DNA from 3 places in the Synechococcus sp. MIT2312 genome. Region 2 is predicted to be linked to each of the others. Evidence: predicted binding sites of a transcription regulator. Region 2 holds the regulator's gene; each other region holds the start of a gene.
What was found. Region 2 encodes NtcA, which controls nitrogen genes in cyanobacteria. Its sites were predicted from a motif close to GTANCNNNNGNTAC; they were not measured.
Positions count from the first base shown of each region.

Region 1: a site for NtcA is predicted at 3,064-3,077, ahead of AC6EI9_RS02375 (DUF4278 domain-containing protein). Genes of this name have one in related genera too.
Region 3: a site for NtcA is predicted at 3,369-3,382, ahead of AC6EI9_RS13025 (ammonium transporter). Genes of this name have one in related genera too.

Region 1 is NZ_CM186281.1:362,045-369,263, forward strand. It holds gene dnaG (DNA primase) at 1-293, shown strand, start outside; gene AC6EI9_RS02350 (DUF7005 family protein) at 212-1,225, opposite strand; gene AC6EI9_RS02355 (SDR family oxidoreductase) at 1,291-2,058, opposite strand; gene AC6EI9_RS02360 (hypothetical protein) at 2,156-2,413, shown strand; gene AC6EI9_RS02365 (hypothetical protein) at 2,413-2,709, shown strand; gene AC6EI9_RS02370 (hypothetical protein) at 2,840-2,971, shown strand; gene AC6EI9_RS02375 (DUF4278 domain-containing protein) at 3,162-3,332, shown strand; gene AC6EI9_RS02380 (hypothetical protein) at 3,659-4,060, shown strand; gene AC6EI9_RS02385 (hypothetical protein) at 4,057-4,185, shown strand; gene AC6EI9_RS02390 (hypothetical protein) at 4,553-4,864, shown strand; gene AC6EI9_RS02395 (phytanoyl-CoA dioxygenase family protein) at 4,939-5,496, opposite strand; gene AC6EI9_RS02400 (hypothetical protein) at 5,823-6,050, shown strand; gene AC6EI9_RS02405 (hypothetical protein) at 6,257-6,661, shown strand; gene AC6EI9_RS02410 (hypothetical protein) at 6,815-7,027, opposite strand; gene AC6EI9_RS02415 (high light inducible protein) at 7,099-7,219, opposite strand, start outside.
Region 2 is NZ_CM186281.1:1,479,579-1,486,797, forward strand. It holds gene AC6EI9_RS08660 (lytic transglycosylase domain-containing protein) at 1-377, shown strand, start outside; gene AC6EI9_RS08665 (hypothetical protein) at 339-848, opposite strand; gene AC6EI9_RS08670 (thioredoxin domain-containing protein) at 970-1,515, shown strand; gene thyX (FAD-dependent thymidylate synthase) at 1,584-2,309, shown strand; gene dcd (dCTP deaminase) at 2,382-2,975, opposite strand; gene AC6EI9_RS08685 (cob(I)yrinic acid a,c-diamide adenosyltransferase) at 2,975-3,583, opposite strand; gene rph (ribonuclease PH) at 3,729-4,454, shown strand; gene ntcA (global nitrogen regulator NtcA) at 4,530-5,264, shown strand; gene AC6EI9_RS08700 (DUF3084 family protein) at 5,323-6,534, shown strand; gene AC6EI9_RS08705 (RuvC family protein) at 6,531-6,968, shown strand; gene AC6EI9_RS08710 (DUF3146 family protein) at 6,946-7,203, opposite strand; gene pth (aminoacyl-tRNA hydrolase) at 7,203-7,219, opposite strand, start outside.
Region 3 is NZ_CM186281.1:2,384,104-2,391,322, forward strand. It holds gene atpD (F0F1 ATP synthase subunit beta) at 1-972, opposite strand, end outside; gene groES (co-chaperone GroES) at 1,192-1,503, shown strand; gene groL (chaperonin GroEL) at 1,578-3,212, shown strand; gene AC6EI9_RS13025 (ammonium transporter) at 3,419-4,741, shown strand; gene secG (preprotein translocase subunit SecG) at 4,783-5,013, opposite strand; gene gpmI (2,3-bisphosphoglycerate-independent phosphoglycerate mutase) at 5,038-6,669, opposite strand; gene pyrR (bifunctional pyr operon transcriptional regulator/uracil phosphoribosyltransferase PyrR) at 6,819-7,219, shown strand, end outside.

The DNA.
Region 1 (7,219 bases), 1.1 Mb from region 2:
TGGAAGCCTGGACTGGTCAGCGTCTGCAGACCCTGGAGCGTTGCATCGCCGTCTTGATCGAGCAGGAGAAAGAGGAGCAGTCAGCTCCGGCTGTTGAGATGGAAGTCGACATGGAGCAGCGCATCCACACCATGTTCGAAGACCTCAACGCTGAAGCCCTGCGTTTTCAGGAGCTCTATTACAGCGAACGTCGACACATCCAACATCTCGATCAACAGCGCTGTGCCGGGTATGAGTCGCACACCAATTCTGAGGACACCAGTTCTGAGCCTGCAGCCTCCGTCAACGGTTGATTGAGCTGCCCGCGGACCAGTCGTCCCAACAACGCCATCGAGTGCCCTGGCCAGCGCTGCTCGTCCAGCAGCCTTTCCAGTTCGCCCACACGTTGGAGTGTGAGCTGAAAGGCCTGATGATGCTGTTTCGGCTCAAGCGTTGAGACGTAGACATGAGCCCTGGCCTGTGTTTCTGGTACTCCCTCGATCGAGAGGCCCAGACCTCTCCGGAACAGATCGGCATCGAAGTGCCCAAGCGCTGCCGTCATCCCCATGGCATCGGCGACGATCTCGTCGTAGAGATTGATGCGCATCTCACCAACCAGCCTGCGGCAGGCGATATGGGTGAGTTCATGTTCCAGCCTCCAGGTCTGCGACAGGTCGAGCCAGCGTTCCATTGGTGGCTCACCCTGAATGGTTTCCACTGATAGAGAGGCGTAGGGAGCTCGGTGTAACAGGAGGATCTGGCATCGCGCTTGCACGCCCAACTCACGGATCAAACCCCAGTGGATCAGCCCTGAAATGGCCTGAGCGTGCACAGTGGGCTGAATCGGAACCGCTTCACAGCGGTGCGCCAGACAGCGCACTGCCAGCACGAAATCCTCATGGTTGCGGAACGTCAGTACCGGAACGGCACCGGTCGGATGCTGCGCGATGGAGATCGTCGTTCCTGAAGGGTCATGCAGGACCGGTGCCAGTTCCAGATCTTCGGTCTGTGCAAGCTCTCCTCGCATCACCAGCCGTTGATAGGCATCGCCACTGTGAACGTCGACTCCAGGCTGCAGTAGCAACTGCGGCAGCAGCTGACGAAGATCCTCCCAGCATGCATTCGGTTCTCGCTCCGCCAGCCAACGCTCCCACCATCGTTCCCGGTCATCGGCGGGGACCGGCAGATCCGGCCAGCGGGCATCCGCATCCTTGAACCTGCGGCAGTACTCCTCCAGCGTTTGCATGGGTTGCCGACATCGCTGCCCCGTGTCTAGCCATGCCGTTCAGCAGGACGCTCCGTTCTGAGAGCTCAGCGACCCATCCAACCGCCATCCACGACCAGTGTCTCTCCATGCATGTAGCGCGAGGCATCACTGGCCAGAAACACCACCGGACCGCGCAGGTCATCGGGTGATCCAAGGCGACCGGCGGGAATGCGTTCGAGGATCTGTCTGGATCTCAGTGGATCCGACTGCAGCACTTCGGTCATGTCTGTCTTCACGTACCCAGGTGCAATGGCGTTCACCCTCACGCCGCGTCCGGCCCATTCATTGGCCAGTGAGCGCGTGAGGTTGGCCAAGCCGGCTTTGCTGGCCGCATAGCTGGCCACATTCAATCCACCCTGATCACTGAGCACGGAGGCGGTGGAAATGATGCTGCCCTTGCCGCGCTCCAGCATCAGCGTCCCGATCCTGCGACTCACTCTGAACGCTGCACTGAGGTTGACCTCCAGCACCATGTCCCAGAGCGCATCGCTGTGTTGCTCTGCCGGAGACCGTCGCACGATGCCGGCATTGTTCACCAGCACGTCAATGACTGGATGCTGGCTCAGAACCTGTTCGAGCACGCGGTCGACGGCATGGCGGTCGCTGAGGTCGCAGCGAAAACCAGAAAATCGACGGCCACGCTTCTGAATCGCGTCTCCCACCTCACTGCTGTCGGGGTTGAGCGAGGCGCTGATTCCAACAATGTCGGCTCCTGCTTCGGCCAGTGCATCCGCCATGGCCTGACCAATCCCACGCCGGCATCCCGTGACCAGTGCCACCTGACCATCAAGTCTGAACAGCGAATCCTGCATCGTTCTGCACGTCCCTCAAGTCCCATTCTTGAGTGTCTAAGCACTGGGCAGTTCCTAAGGTCGGAGTCATGATCAACACGGTCGTTCCCCGTGTCCGATGTCTGAATTCTTCGAAGCGTTCTGGCATGGGGAGGGCATCGGTGATGGCGGTGACCTGGAGGAGGCTCTGCAGGCTTACGTGACCGTCAAGCCCGACGACAACGACTGGATAGCGGCCTGTGCCGTGAAGGAGGCGGCTCCGCGGATCGAGCGCTTTACGTCATTCGAGGCTTACCTCGATAACCAGGATCCTCTGGATGTGATCGAGGTTTCGCCGCAGATGATTGTGGTGGCGATTGAACAGCTGCCTGTCTGATGTCTCATCCATCTGTTGATTTCGCGGCCAGCGCACCGGTGAACGATCTCTGGCCTGCTCTGGTGGAGCGACTCGGTCTTGAACGATCGCAGCGTGCTGTCCGGCAGGCCCTTGATCTTCAGGCCATGCAGGGCAGTGCTGCAACGTTGCCGGTGTTGTTCTGCGAGACCTGTGGCCTGGCTCTGGCCAGCACTGACTTGCTGCGTGAGCAAACTGGATTGAATGGCCATGGCGATAATTTTGTGCTCTTGTTTTCCTCCAGATCCAATGCGGTGCAATTGGTCTGCCCTGTCTGAGCAGAGACTTGAAGCGTTCTAAAAAACCAGCGACTCTCTGCGTTGAAATGCTGAATGGTTAGGGCTCACTGATATCACTGGCGATCGGGGATGAATTGAGCCACCACGGAGATGAGTGAACTGTGATTTGATGGCCCGCAAAATTCAGCTGCCACTGTCGAAAAGCTCCAGCTCCAGCACAGCGGCCTGGGCGGCAATGACCTTTGCCTGCATCACAGCATTGGCGGTTTGGGGCTTGGCGAATGCCTATCCCCACATCTGACCAGACCAGCTGAGTTCCTTTTGCAGGGGGAATTCGTCCGTTTTGTATCCACTTGAACGACCAACCCCTTGAAAGTTGTCTTATAAAAGTTTGTAGCAACAGCTACCAACAACGTTCACCTCTTTTCGGAGAGGCGCAGTTCGATTCAGGCCAAGGAACGGGGACCTGAACTTGCTTCGAGGAACCATCCATGACAACTCTCACTTACAGAGGTCAGACCTACACCCCTCATCACACTGCTGTTCAAAAGCAGAGTGTTGAACTCACCTACCGGCGTGAGCACTACAACGCTCGTCGCCAGCAGGCAGCCCGTGACCTTCACCCCCAGCTGGCTTATCGCGGTGTCCCCTACACAGGGTGATCCAGCCTCGATAGGGCCCATTGCCTCGTTTCGGCGAGGCTTTTTCATTGACGAGATCTGAATCAGTGTCCGGCCCGAGTGCTGGCCTTGAAGAGGAAGGCCGCCCTTCCGGATGGAAAGACGGCCTAAGTCGCTCGTTTGTGCATTGTTCAACCCATCGCTTGTAGAGAAAGGAAGGGTTCGAAGCTTCTGGCTAGAGGCGCCCTGGGGCCATGGGCTCTAGGAGTCGGGTTGTTGTCTCCTGGGGCACCTAGGGCGGTGCGAGTGGAGCGTCGATTGGCGTGGCGCACAAGGTCTGCCGACCAAAGGACCAACCCAGTTGATTGTTGAGACTGTTGGAGCAGGGGCCAGAAGTCAGTCTGCTTCTGCGATCTGCTCAGGTGGAGTGTCGACCAAGGCTGGTTCCTCCGATTGCGTGGCCTTACTTTCCACCTGCAGAGGTGGATCTGGCATCGGTGGAATCACGCATTGCCTTGAACGGCAAAACCTCCAATAGTGAAAGTGATTTGCCCAAGCTCAGATGCAGGCAGGATCTGATGCAGCCATCGATTGATGGCACTCCAGGTGCTGCTGAGTGTGTGTTCATCAGCGACTGCTGTGACGCTGAGGCCTGTCGAACAACCGATGGGGAGCGGATGTCGATGGCCTGCATCGATTGTCCTGAACTGAGGGAAAAGCGGGCTGCCCCTGTTTCCGCGAGGGCTCTCCGAATCACCTGCGCAAGATGAATGTCTACGACCGGACCGTGGCTGAGCTGTTTGTTAAAGAGATCAATCTGCCGCCGGCGATGATCGCCATTGGACATGCCGAGATCGATTGGCGTTTCGGAGACCGGTGTTCTTGGGCCCTATGAACAACAAAACTGCACCGATCAACTCGATTGCTGTTGCGCTCCTTGCTGTTGCTGTCATCTTTCTCGCGATCAAAGAACCCCGCTGCGAGTGCGACAACGACAGGCCATCTGCAGAAATGACAACTGGTCAGCAGGATTCAATGCTGCGCCCTTCAAGAACCGGACGGCAACGAGAACTCCGCAAGTTTTGACCTCCTGCGATTGCACTAGCCAGTGACCTCAGGCATCTGTCAATCCCATTGAGTGATCACTGAGGCCTAACGATTCACTCATGCGGTGAAAGGAACGTCTGATCAGCTCTCAAGCCCCATTGCCCTTCAGGAAACAAGCCAAAACATTCAATAATCAGTCTTATTGATGTTGTTTCATGAAGCAACTTGCTCGATTCAACATTGGTCAATCGCGAATGCTTCTTTTGGCTCGATCAATTTTAACGGTTGCCGTGTTTTCAGGGGGCCTTCAACGCCTTTCTGAATTTCCAGGCCCTTTGTCTCATAAACTCAGCAAAGTTTCAATGCCTCGTATGGAAGACAAAGTGACTAATAGCAATGCTCAGGCTCTGAGTGAAGAGGCTGTCAGTGATGTCAACCCAACAGTTCTCATTGGAGTTTTTATCGCTGTGTGTACATTTTTTATTCTCGCGTCGACCATAGGTTCCGTTGTGGAGAGTTTTTCATGAGATGAAAAAACTCATGATGGACTTGGCTTGATTCAGAGATTTCAGCCACTTGACGACCCTGCCAATGTTTCTTTTCAGTAGGAGGTCGGAAGGGCAGGACCGGGGCCTGGCATGAAGCGAAAGTCAAAGCTGATACGACTCGTGCTTGTTGTATTGATTTTTGAGCCGTGTCCACGATTCACGCCGTCAAAAACCAAAGCCTGCCCCGGATGCATGATCAACGGCTCAAAATCTTTTGCATCAATTTGATTTTCGACCCAGAGGCTATTGCTTCCCCACACATTGGTGAGTGGTACCCAAACATTCAGTCTTCCATCTTCAACGCCAAAGTCTCGATCCTTGTGAAAAACGCTGCTTCCTCTGCCGCAGTAGTGAAAACGAAAGGATGGTGGACATTGGTATGAGTCGATGTTGCCAATATTTCCGATGATGATGTCTGATATGAATTTACGGTAATTCTCGAAAATATCTTCAAAGGCATCAGTTAACTGGTTTGAAGTTGGACTTCTGTTCAGCCTCTTAACCTTGTCTGATGCATGTGCATGTTCCAGGTTTGAAATGCCTAAGACTGCGCATGCCCATTCCTGGAATTGGTATTGACTTGGGTCGTAATTCAGGATTTGTTGCTTCATGAATGTGATTCTATGTGCTGCTTGCTTTCGCTCTCTTGAGGCAGTTTTTTCTTAAATAATGTTGTCATGAGCGCGGTGGCTCTGACTGATGATATCAATGTATGTCTCTATTTTGCCTGTTTGCTTGTCAGTCTGTGTTTTTGTTTTTTGCAGGCATGAGTTTCGAATGTTCCGTCCTGATTGATGATTTTGAATCCGTCTCAGGGTTTTGAACAACAGATCATGGTCGTTTTCCGCGATACCGAACTGCACGGGAGATTTGTCCATCCTTGTTCCCGGGCATGTTGATCAAAGTCTGTTCTTTCGCGAACAGAAGCCCCACTCGGATGAGTGGGGCTTCTGACGTCAAGGCCTGTGTTCAGGAATCAGCAGCACTCGCAGCTGGTGCAGCACTGATCTCCGCCTGCATGTCCATCAGCGCAAGGCTGAGAGCAGAACAGCTTCCCATCTTTTTCGACTGCAGAGTCCGGGGCAACGGTGCAATTGCAGGGCTCACAGGCGCAGATGGGGGTTGGGATCGCCATTGGCAGACCTCATCACTGATGCCTTTCTAGGACAGGTTGAGTTCGGGGCCATCCCCCAAGTGGGTGTTCTTGTTCAGTTGCTTCACTTCTGTGCAGAGACTGCAGGACACGTCGTTCGAGCGTTGGCTTTTGAGGGTGTTCAGGATTTCTACTGATCGCCAGGATGCACGATCACTCGCTGGAGGGATGTGTTCTGCGTCGAGATCGAGGAACCTTGCGCCAACTTGTTTCGGTGAATGGACAGTCTCAGTCGAGTTGTTGTTGGTTCTGCTGTTGGGGCACTGATTGGGGCGGTTCTGCTTCCAGCCGTGGAGGGGCGATTCAACCCTGCTCAGGCCGATCAGGTCTATCTGCGTTGCGATGTCTCCGGAGTGGATGGAACGATCTGGGAAATCACGCTCGATGAGGAGGCCGGCAAGGCTTGGGTTTACAAGCCTGAATTCCGCAGCAGCACGGAATATCCAGCCACGTTCACATCTGAACAAGTCCGTTTTGGGAAAGAGCTGCCCTACACGGGGTCTTACCTTTCCAATGTCTTGGATCGTTCAACCGGTGCTTTGATCAGTGATATCCGCGGTTTGGCCGCTCCTCCTCTGACCGCAAGCTGCGAACTTCAAGCCAAGACAACTCCCATGGCTTGAACGTCAGCTTCCCTGGATTGGGTCATGCGTTGCCGTTTCAATCAGACACCACTGAAGCACCTTCCTCGCAAAGCGATTGTCTCAGGCCAGTGCTTGAATCAGCTTTGATTGTGAGCTCTTCTGGCCGTTGTTGGGATCCCTGTTGAGGGCTTCTCAGCAGTAGCGCTGGTCAGCCCTGCAGAGTTTCTGATTGGCTTGCCAGGCTGGCCACGACTCATCAGGTCTCGGACGCTTGTACATCAACTTCAGCGGCCACAACGCCAAAGTCAACAGCGTCTGCATGCAGATCTTCTCAAGCCATTCGGAGAGATGAATCAACACCTCTGAATCCCGACGTGCAGATGTTCTGTTGAAGAGTTCGGTCATGGTCAACGTACCGATCCCTCAGTCGTAGCTCATGGACCCTTGAAGAACATCAGAACTTCAACCCAATTGGGTCAGCTGAACAGACCAAACACCTGGTCGAGAATCCCTTTGCCAGTGAATGCTTCCACGGTCACTCCGATGGCCAGACCCAGCATGGCCATCCGCCCATTCAGGCGTTCGGTGTAGAGATTG
Region 2 (7,219 bases):
GGGTGGCTTCACCCGTCGGTGCTGTGGGACTGTTGCAGCTGATGCCGACCACTGCGGCCGAAGTGGCGGGCGAAAAGCTCAGTGCCGCTGAGCTGCGCGAGCCAGAGCGCAATGCAGTTCTCGGGGCTCGCTACTTACGAGGCCTCCTGGACCAATGGCAGGGCAATCCCTGGCTGACGGTGGCCAGTTACAACGCTGGGCCTGGGGCGGCGGAATCTTGGATTAGTGATGAACTCGTTGAGGAACCTGAGCTGTGGGTCGAACGCATTCCATACCCTGAAACCCGTCTCTACACCAAGAAGGTGCTCGGTCATTTCTGGGCGTACCTGAACAACAGTTCAGAGACCGATGCCAGCACTGATCGCTGCACCCAGTGAACTCGGGGGATTGGGCAGATCATGGCCGATCCAGATGCCTCCGATCACGATCACTGCAAGCCAGAACGCCATCAGCTGCGGAGGTGGAACCACTTTGATGCGACTGAGGTCGAGGCGTGCCAGCAGTGTGGCGGACCCCAGAATCAACACATCCGACAACAAGCTCAGACTGAGAACGTAAAGCCCCACAGTGATCAACAGGGTGAGCGTGACCACCAGGCTGAGCACGCGACTCGACGCCATCAGCATTGAAAGCTGACGGAGCAGCAGGTCGGGCATGGTGCAGATCACCACCACCACGACCGCCTGAATCATCTCCAGAGCCCAGAACGTACCCACCGAAATCGAATGAGCCTGTGCCAGCCAAGCCTCCTGGATCGCCCAGTGATGGCCCAGGAACAGCGAGACCACGAACAGAACGATCAGCAGCGGAGCCCGAAGCGGTAACAGGAGAAAACGCAAGACGGGCATCGGCTTGGAGGCAGATTCGCGGCGGACAAACGTCGATCAACGACGCGATCATCTGCGGTCAGACGCTAGCAACAGCAAGCGGTTTGTCCTGTCAGAGTGGGGGCATTGATGTCAGTCCGCGATGACCGACAGCGCTTCAAGCTCCAGCCTCAGCACACTGCAGAAAGTTTTACTGCTGGTCTCAGCCCTTGTCCTGGCTGTCAGCCTTTTCCTGGTGCGCAACGGCGGTTCAATTGAATCGCCACTTGATCAGCTCGCCAGACGCTCATTGTCGCCAGAAGTTGCACTCAGCAACGGCCGGCCCACCATCCTCGAGTTTTATGCCGACTGGTGTGAGGTCTGCCGCGAAATGGCTCCAGCAATGCTGGAGGTTGAACAAAGCCACAGTGCTGGCCTGGATGTGGTTCTGGTCAACATCGACAATCCGCGCTGGCTCGACCTGACCGATCGCTACGACGTCACTGGAATCCCGCAGCTGAACCTGTTCTCCGCAGACGGCACAATGCGAGGCCGCTCGCTCGGAGCACGCAGTGAAACCGAGCTGAATTCGATCGCCAATGCCTTGATCGACGGCAGCCCACTTCCAGCTCTCGCCGGAGTGGGCAGCACGAGTGCTCTGCCTGAGACCGCCTCGGCGGATTCCACCGGTCCAAGAAGCCACGCCTAAATCCGGTCGATGCTGACCGGAGAGGCGATGATCGACCGAACATCCCGTACCCGAAACCCCAAAACCTCATGGATTCCCGCTTCCGGGTCGAATTGATCGCCGCCACGCCCAATCCTCAACAGAGCGTGTACGCAGGCATGCACCAGGATTACAGCGAAGGGTTCGTGGTGATGGAACGCGACCAGTGGCCGGACGAAACGAGGGCTGGAGAAATTTGCATCAAGCGGTTGCTGGGTGGCATGAAGGGTCATTACGGCCCACTGGAACATGCTCAGATCGTGTTGAACGTTGGCTGGTTTCCCCACTCGGTGATGCAGCAGGCGCGAACGCACCGAGTGGGCGTGAGCTTTGATGTGCAATCGATGCGATACACCGGCGAGCGCATCTGCAGAGCTGCTGAAGGGGAACTCGATCTCGAGGAAGTCTTTTACCTGCGTCCGGTTGGGGAGTACCGAGACCGACTGGGCAAGAAATACACCTACGTCAATGAGCAACGGCTCATCGATCTGAAACTCTGCCAACAAGCTGCGGAGCGCTATCGCGATCTATTGCGCGACGGCTTTTCCGAGGAGCATGCCCGTGGAATTCTCCCGTTCGACTACCGACAGCACTTTGTTGTCAGCTTCAGTCTGCGAGCCTTTCTTCACTTCCTGGACCTGCGTTCCAAACTCGACGCGCAACAGGAAATCAGGGAACTTTGTGACCTGATGTGGCCCCATCTTCAGAGCTGGGCACCTGAGTTTGCTGACTGGTACGAAAAAAACCGCCTGCACAAGGCGCGCCTTGCGCCCTGAATCGGAGCAGGATCGCAAACTGCCAACTTCAACCGGCCCGACTTCAACCTTGGCGATTTAAGTCTTAGCGATTTAAACCTTGGCCAGTGTCACCCGCTCGGGTTGATGCTGGTATTTGCCCTGCCGATCGCTGTAAGTGGTGTCGCAGGGATCGCCTTCAAAAAACAACAACTGGCAGATGCCTTCATTGGCATAGATGCGACAGTCAGCTCCTGAACTGTTACTGAATTCAAGGGTGAGATGCCCCTCCCAGCTGGCTTCAGCCGGTGTGGTGTTCACAATGATTCCCAGCCGCGCATAGGTGCTCTTTCCGAGACAGATCACGGTGATGTTCGGTGGGACTTTCATCTTCTCAAGAGCCACACCCAGGCCGTAGGAATGAGCCGGAAGGATGAAATAGTCACCATCGTCGTCATGGTGAAGTTCGGTTGGTTCAAGATTTCCAGGGTTGAACCGCTTGGGGTTCATCACGGTTCCAGGAACATGCTTGAAGATCAGAAATTCCTGAGGCGACAGACGCAGGTCGTAGCCGTATGAGGAACAACCGAAGCTGAGCACAGGTGTCAGCTTCTGCTCAGGATCGAGATGCCGAACCAACCCTTTCTGGAAGGGTTCGAGCATGCCAGCGGCAGCCTGTTCCGTGATCCAACGGTCATTTTTGAGCATCAGAAACCCCTGCGCAGTTCCGTCACTTGGTCGGCCAGACCCATAAGAGAGTCCGGAATCGACGGTCCTGTGATGATCACATCCATGGAACCAGGACGTGCATCCAGGCTGTCACGCACCTCAGCTTCGTTGAGGTAGCCAAGAGCAATGGCCAAGCCAAGTTCATCCAGCACCAACTGATCAAGACCACCGGTAGCCAGGTGGCGGCGACAGATCTGCCAGACGGCTTGGACAGCATCCACGGTTGCGGGGTCGGCCGAACTGGCCTGATCCGAAAGACATCCCATCACCGCAGGCCGCATCCAGACCATGCGATCGCAGAGCGTGATCGCCGCATCAGGCCCCTGAGCAACGCCACCTTTGAGGAACTGCATCACTGCAACACGACTGCCAAGCCCAGCAGAACGCAAGGCCTGACTCAACACGGTGCCGAAACTTCCTCGATAAGGGGCGGTATGCACCTGCAACTGCCCTTCAGGGGACACAAGATGCAGGGGCTGCTGGGGCTGGAGCGAGGGCAGGGGATGCAAACCCGCACGGTTCAGAGCCTGATGATCGGCACCGCTCTGCTGGCGGGGTCGATGGCTTGGGCTCAGGCTGGCGGTCATCACGGTCGCGTCCATCGTGACTGGAATCGAGTCGATCCAGCGGAACTTGAATCTAGCGGCGAAAGCGCAAATCACAATCCCTTTGACACCATCCCTGGTGTCTCTACGCCAACTGGCAGGCTCAAGATCCCGATCCGGTTCCCCCATGAGCGAGACCCAGCGCAACGATGGCCGTCAACCCGCCGACCTCAGGGCCTTCTCAATCGACTGGGATCCCATGGGCTTCGCTCTGAGCTCCGTCATCGTGCGCACCGGACGCACCACCGTGCTCTGCAGCGTCTGCCAGGAAGACGGCGTCCCGCGCTGGCGACGGGATCAGGGCCTGGGGTGGCTCAGCGCTGAATATCGCCTGCTGCCGGGATCCACCCCTGATCGCCAGCGCAGGGAACTGATGAAACTGTCAGGACGCACCCAGGAGATCCAGCGCCTGATCGGCCGCAGCCTTCGCGCGGCAATCGATATGAAGGCATTGGGTGAAAACACCCTGCTGATCGACTGCGATGTGATTCAGGCGGATGCGGGAACGCGGACTGCGGCGATTACAGGGGCATGGCTCGCTCTGCAAAAAGCCTGCGAGCGGCTGCTGGCACAAGATCGCGTCAGCACCAATCCGGTCATCAACCAGGTGGCGGCTGTCTCTGTTGGATTGATCGAGGGGCATGCTCTGCTGGACTTGGACTACAGCGAAGACAGTCGAGCCGATGTCGATCTCAATGTGGTGATGAACAACTCCGGAGATCTATTGGAGTTGCAAGGCACTGCCGAAGGTGCACCATTCAGTCGCCAGCAGCTCAACAGGCTGCTGGACCTTGCTGAACCAGGGTTGAAGCAGCTCATGGCTGCACAGCTGGATGCCCTGCATGAGAACTGAGCCAGGAGAACCGTGTTCGTTGCTACAGGGTGACCGCGCATCGCTCCTTAACTTCCCCGCATTGATGCGTTGGTCATGGCCGAAGTGATGCGCGGCTTTAGTCGGACTGCTCCCCAGCCTGGGCGATCCGCAGAAACAAGCCTCACCAATGCGCCCAACCCCGCCAGCCGCACCCTGCTGGAAGTGATCCGTGATCTGGAAGGTGCCAGCACCGAAATGGTGGAACGGAACAAGACCATTTTTTTTCCAGGAGACCCGGCCGAACGCGTTTATCTGATACGACGAGGAGCCGTCCGTTTATCGAGGGTGTATGAGTCCGGGGAAGAGATCACCGTTGCCCTGCTGAGAGAAAACAGCCTGTTTGGCGTTCTCTCACTCCTCACCGGCCATCGCTCCGATCGGTTTTATCACTCCGTGGCATTCACCAGAGTGGAAATGGTCACAGCCCCGGCGAGCTCCGTTCGCCAGGCGATCGAAGCGAACACCAGCGTGGGATTGCTTTTACTTCAAGGTCTCTCCAGCCGGATTCTGCAGACGGAGACGATGATTGAGACCCTCACGCACCGGGATATGTCCTCCCGTTTGGTGAGTTTTCTGCTTGTTCTCTGCAGGGACTTCGGGATGCCTGGCCCCCAGGGCATCACCATTGACCTGCGCTTGTCTCATCAGGCGATCGCTGAAGCGATCGGATCGACGCGTGTCACGATCACGCGACTGCTTGGCGATCTACGCAATTCAGGCCTGGTCGAAATTGACCGCAAGAAGATCACTGTTTTGGACCCGATTGCACTGGCCAAACGTTTCAGTTAACCCCGCGACAGGTGAAGATGGGCAGCAATTCAGCGGCCTGCCGCATGTTTGACCCTCCGTGACCGGCTGGCTTCTGCTGCTGTCCCTGCTGATCCTCGGGGGGGTGCTTTCCACCCTTGGTGATCGACTGGGTTCGAGGGTCGGCAAAGCCCGGCTGAGCCTTTTCGGTCTTCGGCCGCGTCAAACCGCAGTGGTGATCACTGTGCTCACGGGGAGCCTGATCAGTGCCTTGTCGCTCGGGCTGATGCTGCTGGTGAGCCGTCAGCTGCGCGTTGGTCTGTTTGAACTCAATGACCTCGAAGCCCGTCTACGCAGCAGCCGCTCAGATCTGAAGGGAAGCCGCAAGGCTCAGCGACAGGCCCGGCAGCAACTCGCAGAAGCTCGGGCCGATGAAATCAAAGCCAGAAAGATCCTGGCTGACGCGCAGGCACGGGCAGCTGAGCTGCGCAGCACACTTCAACCCCTTCAGGAGCAGACGCGCCGACTGGAGGCAGAACGGCGGAGACTCAGCCAGGACGTGCGCAACCGCGATGCGGAAATCCAACGCACGGATGATGAACTTCGGGCGGTGCGTCAGCGCATCAGCTCAGGTGAAGCGGAGCTCCAGCAACTGGAAAAGAACCTGCTAGCGCTGCGGCGGGGAGATGTGGCCATCAGCAGTGGTCAGCCGCTGGCCACTGTCACGCTCAAGCTCGATCGTCCTGATCAAGCCCGACAAGTGATTGACCAGGTGCTTCGGGAAGCCAATCTGCAGGCTTTTCAGAAAGTTCTGCCTGGACAGGCTCCTGATCGTCAGATCATCCTCGTGCCCCGCCAGGACATTGAAAGGCTGGAACAAGCCATCCGAAAGCCTGGCACCTGGGTGGTGCTACTGCGCTCGGCGGCCAATGTGCTGCGAGGCGAGAACGTGGTTTACGCCTTCCCGGATGTGCGTCCCAATGTGGCCATCACCATGGAGGGAGAAGTTCTGGCCAAAGCCACTGTTGCCGGGCAGGACACCAATCCAGAAGCGGTGCGAAACCGCATCAACCTGCTGCTGGCATCCACACTGGCGGAGGTGCGCCGAAGAGGCTCCCTGAGCCAAGGCCTTCAATTTGATGCCAACGCCGTCAACACGCTCGCCCGGGAGCTGACCGAGCGCAGCGGTGGACGGGTTGAACTCGAGGCCGTTGCGGTGCGGCGCAGTGAAACCGCCGATCCCATTGCCATCAAGCTGCGTCCAAGCCGCCCACTGCGCCCAACATCAACGCTCCAGGACGACAGTCCATGAGCCGGATCGTCTCGGTTGACCCAGGGCGCAACAAGTGCGGCCTGGTCCTGGTCGATTGCACCAGAGACTGCGTCATCGAAGGGGACGTTGTGGCAACTGAAGCGGTGCTGGACACCCTGCAGTGCTGGAGGCAGGACGCACCGATTGAATTCTTGGTGCTGGGGAATGGCACCGCCAGCAACAGCTTGAGACACCAGCTCCCTGAGGATCTTCCAGTCAAAGTGGTGGACGAGCGCGGCACCACACTGCAGGCACGCAAGCGCTATTGGCAGCTGTGGCCCCCACGGGGATGGCGGCGATTGATTCCCCAGGGCCTGCTGCTGCCCCCCAGCGAACTGGATGCCGTTGCAGCCCTGGTGATTCTTGAATCAGAGCTCGGCCGCAAGATCCTGTGGCCTGGACCCGCGCCTCTCAGAAACGGGCCCGCACTGTGAAGCTGTAGTCACCACCGGCTTCCAACCTGTAGTCGGATTTCACAAGGAAGCGAAGCAGGGCGTCCTGGATCAAGGCTCTACCCAGGGAGGGTTCCACACTCAGCTCACCCCGATCAAACAACCAGTGAAAGGTCCAGGTGAATCCACCCGCCTGGACCTCTCCCTGCAGACACTTGTCTCGAAAGCTGTGCTGGTGCACCCGAAGATGAGCCGTCGTGACAGGCAGGCGTGCCATCAGGCCGGATCGCCAT
Region 3 (7,219 bases), 900 kb from region 2:
ATCCGCAGGGACGTAAACCGCCTGGATCGAGGTGATGGATCCTTCCAGGGTGGAGGTGATCCTCTCTTGAAGTTCACCCACGTCGGTTCCGAGCGTTGGCTGGTAACCCACAGCGGAAGGCATGCGCCCGAGCAGTGCGGACACTTCCGAACCGGCCTGAACGAAACGGAAGATGTTGTCGATGAACAGCAGCACGTCCTGCTTGTTCACGTCACGGAAATGCTCGGCCATGGTCAGAGCTGAGAGACCCACACGCATGCGAGCACCGGGGGGCTCGTTCATCTGTCCGTAGCAGAGCGCCACCTTGGACTTGGAGAGGTCATCGGCGTTGATCACGCCGGAATCCTTGAATTCCTCGTAAAGGTCGTTGCCCTCGCGGGTGCGCTCACCCACACCGCCGAACACGGAAACACCACCGTGTTCCTTGGCGATGTTGTTAATCAGTTCCTGGATCAGCACGGTCTTGCCGACGCCGGCGCCTCCGAAGAGACCCACTTTTCCGCCCTGGCGATAGGGAGCCAGGAGGTCGATCACCTTGATGCCGGTCTCAAAGACCTTGGGCTTCGTTTCAAGTTCAGTCAGCTTGGGGGCTGAACGGTGGATCGGAGCTGTCGTGTCGGATTTAACCGGACCCTGTTCATCAACAGGCTCTCCGAGAACATTGAAGATGCGGCCAAGGGTTCCTTCGCCGACGGGCACTGAAATCGGTGCACCGGTGTCAAGAGCCTCCATGCCACGGACAAGTCCGTCGGTGGCGCTCATGGAGACGGCGCGGACACGGTGATCGCCCAGCAGCTGTTGGACTTCAGCAGTCAGAGCAACCGCCTGCCCGGCGGTGTTGGTGCCTTCGATGCGGAGAGCGTTGAGAATTTTGGGCAGCTTGCCGGCGGGGAATTCCACGTCCAGAACCGTGCCAATCACCTGGCGGACAACGCCCTTGGTACCGGCGGAGGCGGGAGCAGCAGCGGCCATAAGTAAGGGGGTGTGAGAGGGAAGCGTCTAGAGCAATCCCTTCCTGAGCGGGGCAACGATACCACCGTCGCGAGAGTGGGGGGAGTGGTTCGGTCACCCGCACGCTTGTCCCGTGGCCGAAGTGCAGAACCCGGACATAGGTTGGCACTCGACGACCTTGAGTGCCAGCTCGAGTCGCATCGGCGCTTCGGCGCACTGTCCCTGCTCCTGCAAGAACCCATGGCAGCTGTTTCTCTCAGCGTCTCCACTGTTAAGCCCCTCGGCGATCGCGTTTTCGTCAAGGTTTCAGAATCCGAGGAGAAAACCTCCGGCGGCATCCTGCTTCCCGACACCGCCAAGGAAAAGCCTCAGGTGGGTGAAGTCGTTCAGGTTGGCCCCGGCAAGCGCAACGACGACGGTTCCCGCCAGTCCCCTGAAGTGGGTGTCGGCGACAAGGTCCTCTACAGCAAGTACGCAGGCACCGACATCAAGCTCGGAAGCGATGAGTTCGTGCTCCTGTCCGAGAAGGACATCCTCGCCATCGTCAACTGACCGGCTCCTGACTGCCACGCACCTGAGACAGGTCGGTAGTCACCAACTATCCCTTCCCATCCATTTCCGCCCCCATGGCCAAGCGCATCATTTACAACGAGAACGCTCGCCGCGCTCTCGAGAAAGGCATTGACATCCTGGCCGAGTCTGTTGCTGTGACCCTCGGCCCCAAAGGTCGCAACGTTGTTCTGGAAAAGAAGTTCGGTGCTCCTCAGATCATCAATGACGGCGTCACCATCGCCAAAGAGATTGAACTCGAGGACCACATTGAGAACACCGGCGTCGCTCTGATTCGCCAGGCTGCATCCAAGACCAATGACGCAGCCGGTGACGGCACCACAACTGCGACCGTTCTGGCCCACGCCATGGTCAAAGCTGGCCTGCGCAATGTTGCCGCCGGTGCCAATGCCATCACCCTGAAAAAGGGCATTGACAAAGCGTCCGATTTTCTGGTCGACAAGATCAAGGAAAACGCCAAGCCGATTGCCGACAGCAATGCCATCGCCCAGGTGGGCACCATTTCCGCTGGTAATGACGAGGAAGTGGGTCGGATGATCGCCGATGCCATGGACAAAGTCGGCAAGGAAGGAGTCATTTCCCTTGAAGAGGGCAAGTCGATGACCACCGAACTGGAGGTCACCGAGGGAATGCGCTTCGACAAGGGATACATCTCTCCCTATTTCGCCACTGACACCGAGCGAATGGAAGCCGTCCTGGACGAGCCCTACATTCTGCTCACCGACAAAAAGATCGGTCTCGTGCAGGATCTCGTGCCTGTGCTCGAGCAGATTGCCCGCACCGGCAAGCCTCTGCTGATCATCGCTGAGGACATTGAGAAGGAAGCTCTTGCCACCCTGGTGGTGAACCGTCTCCGCGGTGTCTTGAATGTGGCTGCGGTGAAGGCTCCCGGTTTTGGTGACCGCCGCAAGGCCATGCTGGAAGACATGGCTGTGCTGACCAATGGTCAGTTGATCACTGAAGATGCCGGCCTGAAGCTTGAGAACGCCAAAATCGAGATGCTGGGCACTGCGCGTCGCGTGACCATCAACAAGGACACCACCACCATCGTGGCCGAAGGCAACGACGTGGCTGTCAAAGCGCGTTGTGAGCAGATCCGTAAGCAGATGGACGAAACCGAGTCCACCTATGACAAGGAGAAGCTTCAGGAGCGACTGGCCAAGCTCGCCGGTGGTGTTGCCGTGGTGAAGGTGGGTGCTGCCACCGAAACCGAGATGAAGGACAAGAAGCTTCGGCTTGAGGACGCCATCAACGCGACCAAGGCTGCTGTTGAAGAAGGCATCGTTCCCGGAGGTGGCACCACCCTTGCTCACCTGGCTCCAACGCTTGAGCAGTGGGCCTCCTCCAGCCTTGAGGGTGAAGAGCTGATCGGAGCCAACATCGTGGCTGCCGCTCTGACTGCACCGCTGATGCGTATCGCTGAGAACGCAGGTGTCAACGGTGCTGTTGTGGCTGAAAACGTGAAGGCCAAGAACTTCAACGATGGCTACAACGCCGCCAACGGTGACTATGTCGACATGCTGGCCGCAGGCATCGTGGATCCTGCGAAAGTGACTCGTTCCGGTCTGCAGAATGCTGCGTCAATCGCAGGCATGGTGCTGACCACCGAATGCATCGTTGCCGACATGCCCGAGAAAAAAGAAGCCGCACCAGCCGGAGGCGGCATGGGCGGTGGCGATTTCGACTACTGAGTCGCAGCTTCTCGATCAGGGCCGCCTGGGCGGTCCGTCAAGCCCCGCAGCAGCGGGGCTTTTTTGTTGCCTGCTCGACGTCTCAGGACTGGATCACTCCAAGCGCCTCTCAAAATGTTCGCAATGAACAGTTTTTGGCGCCGAGGTTCTGGAATGGTATCGAGGGTTACAGAAAATACGTGTTTCAGCCTCGTCTGAGGCGATTTTTGATCGCCTTTCTGGTGGTTCCAGCGTTTCAGCTGCTGAGTTCTGCCCTGTTTCCTGCATATGCAGGTGATGCCGCGCTTTCGGCCGCCGATAACACTCTGATCCTGACCTCGGCAGCCCTTGTGCTGCTGATGACCCCTGGATTGGCGTTCTTCTACGGCGGATTCGTTCAGGCTCGCAATGTGCTCAACACGATGGCGATGAGCTTCGTGATGATGGGCATTGCCACGCTGGTGTGGGTCAGCTTCGGATTCAGTCTTGCCTTCTCTGACGGCGGCGCTCTGAATGGAGTGATCGGTAATCCCTTCTCCTTCGCGATGCTGGAGAACGTGCCGGACATCTGGGATGGTTTGGCAATTCCAGGTCTGAGCTTCGCCCTCTTCCAGGGGATGTTCGCAATCATCACGCCGGCCCTGATTTCCGGTGCTCTGGTGGAAAGGATCAGTTTCCGCTTCTGGTGTGTGTTCACGCCTGTCTGGCTGCTGGTGGTTTACGCCCCATTGGCCCACATGCTCTGGGGCGGTGGTTTTCTGGGCAAGGATCTCGACTTTGCCGGTGGCACCGTGGTCCATATCAGCTCGGGCGTGTCGGCACTGCTGCTTGCGGGCCTGGTGGGTTGGCGAAAACAGTGGCCCAATTCCATTCGTCCTCCCCACGATGTGACCCAGATCCTTCTTGGTACTGGTCTGCTCTGGTTCGGCTGGTTCGGCTTCAACGGCGGCAGTCAGCTCTCGGTGCATGGTGCGGAGCTACCGTTCACCACCACCCATATTTCTGCAGCCACAGGACTGGTTGCCTGGTCGCTGATCGAAACATGGCGTGATGGCAAGCCCACTGCTGTCGGCATGGCGACCGGTGCTGTGGCCGGTTTGGTGGGCATCACCCCTGGAGCTGGTTTTGTCACGCCGGGGGCCGGGATGGCGATCGGTGCGATCACCGGTCTGCTTTGTTACTGCTCAGTTCAGCTCAAGGTTTCACTGCGCTTTGATGATTCCCTCGACACCTTTGCTGTTCATGGTGTTGGCGGCACGGTTGGCGCGATCCTGACCGGTGTCTTTGCAAGTGCGGAACTGATCTCCAGTCACCCAGCAGGTCAGGTTCTCGCTGACAAGGGCAGGCTGGCCTTGATCGGTGGCCAGGTTCAGGCCGTGTTGGTGACCTATGGGTTGGCTGCGCTTGGGACTCTGCTGATCGCAGCAGTCTTGAGAGGCCTTGGTCTTCCTTTCCGAGTGACGGAAGAGGCTGAAAACCTCGGCCTTGATGTGCGTGAGCATGGTGAGGAGGCTTACCCGGAAAGGATCGGCTCTCCCCAGTTTCGTTAAGTCGCGATCTGCTTGGACCTGTTGATGTCGGCCCTGCTGATTCAGTTCAGCCAGCCGGCACTCAGGATCACAGCCAGCGTGAGAAAGATCGCCAGGGTGGTCCAGGTGATGCGATTGAGGGTCGCTTCAGCGCTGCTGGCACTTGTGAACGAGGTGCTACCGCTGGCGGCAAGTCCACCCATGCCATCACCCTTGGGGCTGTGCAGCAGCACAAACAGGATCAGCAAAAGGCCGCTGCCGATCCAGATCCAGGAGAGAACGGTGGTAATCATGGGCAGATCTTATGTCCGAGCCGATCAGACCGGTTGTGGCAGGCGAGCGGTGGAGGGCACAGGCGTCTCGATTGGTTCGATCAGGGTGCTGCCGGTCATGGCATCGGGTTTCTCGAGATCGAGCAGCTGCAGAAGAGTGGGTGCGATGTCAGCAAGCCCGCCGTTATCCCTCAGGCGGATCGCATTGCCCATGCCGCGCAGTTTTCTGCGTTCCCCCTCCACAAGAACCAGAGGAACGGGATTGGTGGTGTGTGCCGTCCAGGCTTGACCGTCATCGCCCTGCATCCGCTCGGCGTTGCCATGGTCTGCAGTGATGATCATCGTTCCTCCCATGCGTCCCACGGCATCGAGCAATCGTCCGATGCACTGATCCACTGTCTCAATGGCTTCGACGGCGGCCTCCATCACGCCGGTATGTCCGACCATGTCTGGATTGGCGTAATTGATCACCACCAGCGAATAGATCCCCTTTTCGATGGCTTCGATGCAGCTCACGGTGAGGGTTTCGGCGTTCATGGCCGGGGCCAGGTCATAGGTGGCGACGCGTGGGGAGGGCACCAGATGACGGTCTTCTCCCTCCAGCGGCTGCTCAACGCCACCGTTCATGAAATAGGTGACATGGGGGTATTTCTCTGTCTCAGCCGTTCGGTACTGGCGCAGTCCGTGTGATGCCACCACCTGGCCCAGCAGGTCATCAAGGGACTCGGGAGGAAAGACCACCTCCACAGGCAGCCCGGCTTCGTACTGCGTGAACGTGACCACGTCCAGCTGAGGCTGATGGGGGAGTTCGAAATCGGCGAAGTCGTTCCTCGCCAGGCACTGAATGATCTGTCGGGCCCTGTCGGGCCTGAAATTGAACATCAGCAGGGCATCGCCATCGTTCAGATGGGTCGCCTTCAGACGCGTGGGTTCAACGAACTCATCGGTGGTGCCGCCGTCGTAGCTGGCTTGCAGCACTTCAGCCGCCGACAGCTCGCTCACCGGAACCTCAGGGGAAGTGAGCAGTTCATGGGCGCGGGCTGTGCGCTCCCAGCGCCTGTCGCGGTCCATCGCCCAGTAACGGCCACAGATGCTGGCGATTTCACCGACTCCACAGGACTGGATGGTGTCCTCAACCTGCTTCAAGTAGATCGGAGCACTCTGCGTGGGGGTGTCCCGTCCATCGGTGATCGCATGGATCGCAACGTGTTTCAGGTCTTCGTCGGCTGCCCACCGCAGCAGTCCGCACAAGTGATCCACGTGGCTGTGCACGCCACCGTCCGAGCAGAGGCCCAGTAGGTGAAGCGTTCCGTTGCTTGCACGCAGACGTTCGGCCAGTTCATGCAGTTTCGGAACGGCACGCAACTGGTTGTCGCGAACCGTGTCGCCGATCCGCACGAGTTCCTGGCGGATGATCCTGCCCGCGCCGATGGTGAGATGCCCGACCTCGGAATTGCCCATTTGCCCATCAGGCAATCCCACATAGGCGCCGCTTGCCTCAATCAGCGTCTGGGGGTAGGCGTGACGCAGCGCATCGATGACGGGAGTACTGGCGGCTCGGATGGCGTTGTGACTGGCATCGCTGCGCTCGCCCCACCCGTCCAGGATCGCCAGAACAACGGGAGCAATGGATCGCTCCCTGCTTGGTCGTCCTGTATGGCGATCGGCGACGTTCACTCAGCTCTATCCGTTCTTAAGGTCTTCTCTAGATTCATAAGTTACCCCCGGATCACGCCGCTGGTGAACTCTTGTGCTGACGATGGTCAGCTTTTGCGGATCTGGCAGGTGATATCCGACATACAGTCGTCTATCCCACTGCATCGGTCATGGTGACGTCTGGGAACAGTGAGCGGATCGAGATCCTTTCAGCCGAGGACGTCGGCAGAACTCTGTCGCGCCTGGCTTCCCAGGTTCTTGAATGCGTGGGAGAGGTCGAGCAGCTGCTACTGCTGGGAATTCCCACCCGTGGTGTTCAGTTGTCAGCGGTGCTGGCCCGATTCCTTCAAGAGCAGAGCGGTCGGGAGATTGCTCAGGGCACGCTCGATCCGACCTTCCATCGCGATGATCTCGAGCGAGTGGCCATGAGGCCTGTGCAGGCGACTGAGCTGCCGGTGAGCGTCGAAGGACGTGATGTGCTGTTGGTCGATGACGTGATTTTCACCGGACGTACCGTCCGTGCTGCTTTGGAAGCGATCCAGGCCTGGGGACGGCCCCGCAGGGTGATGCT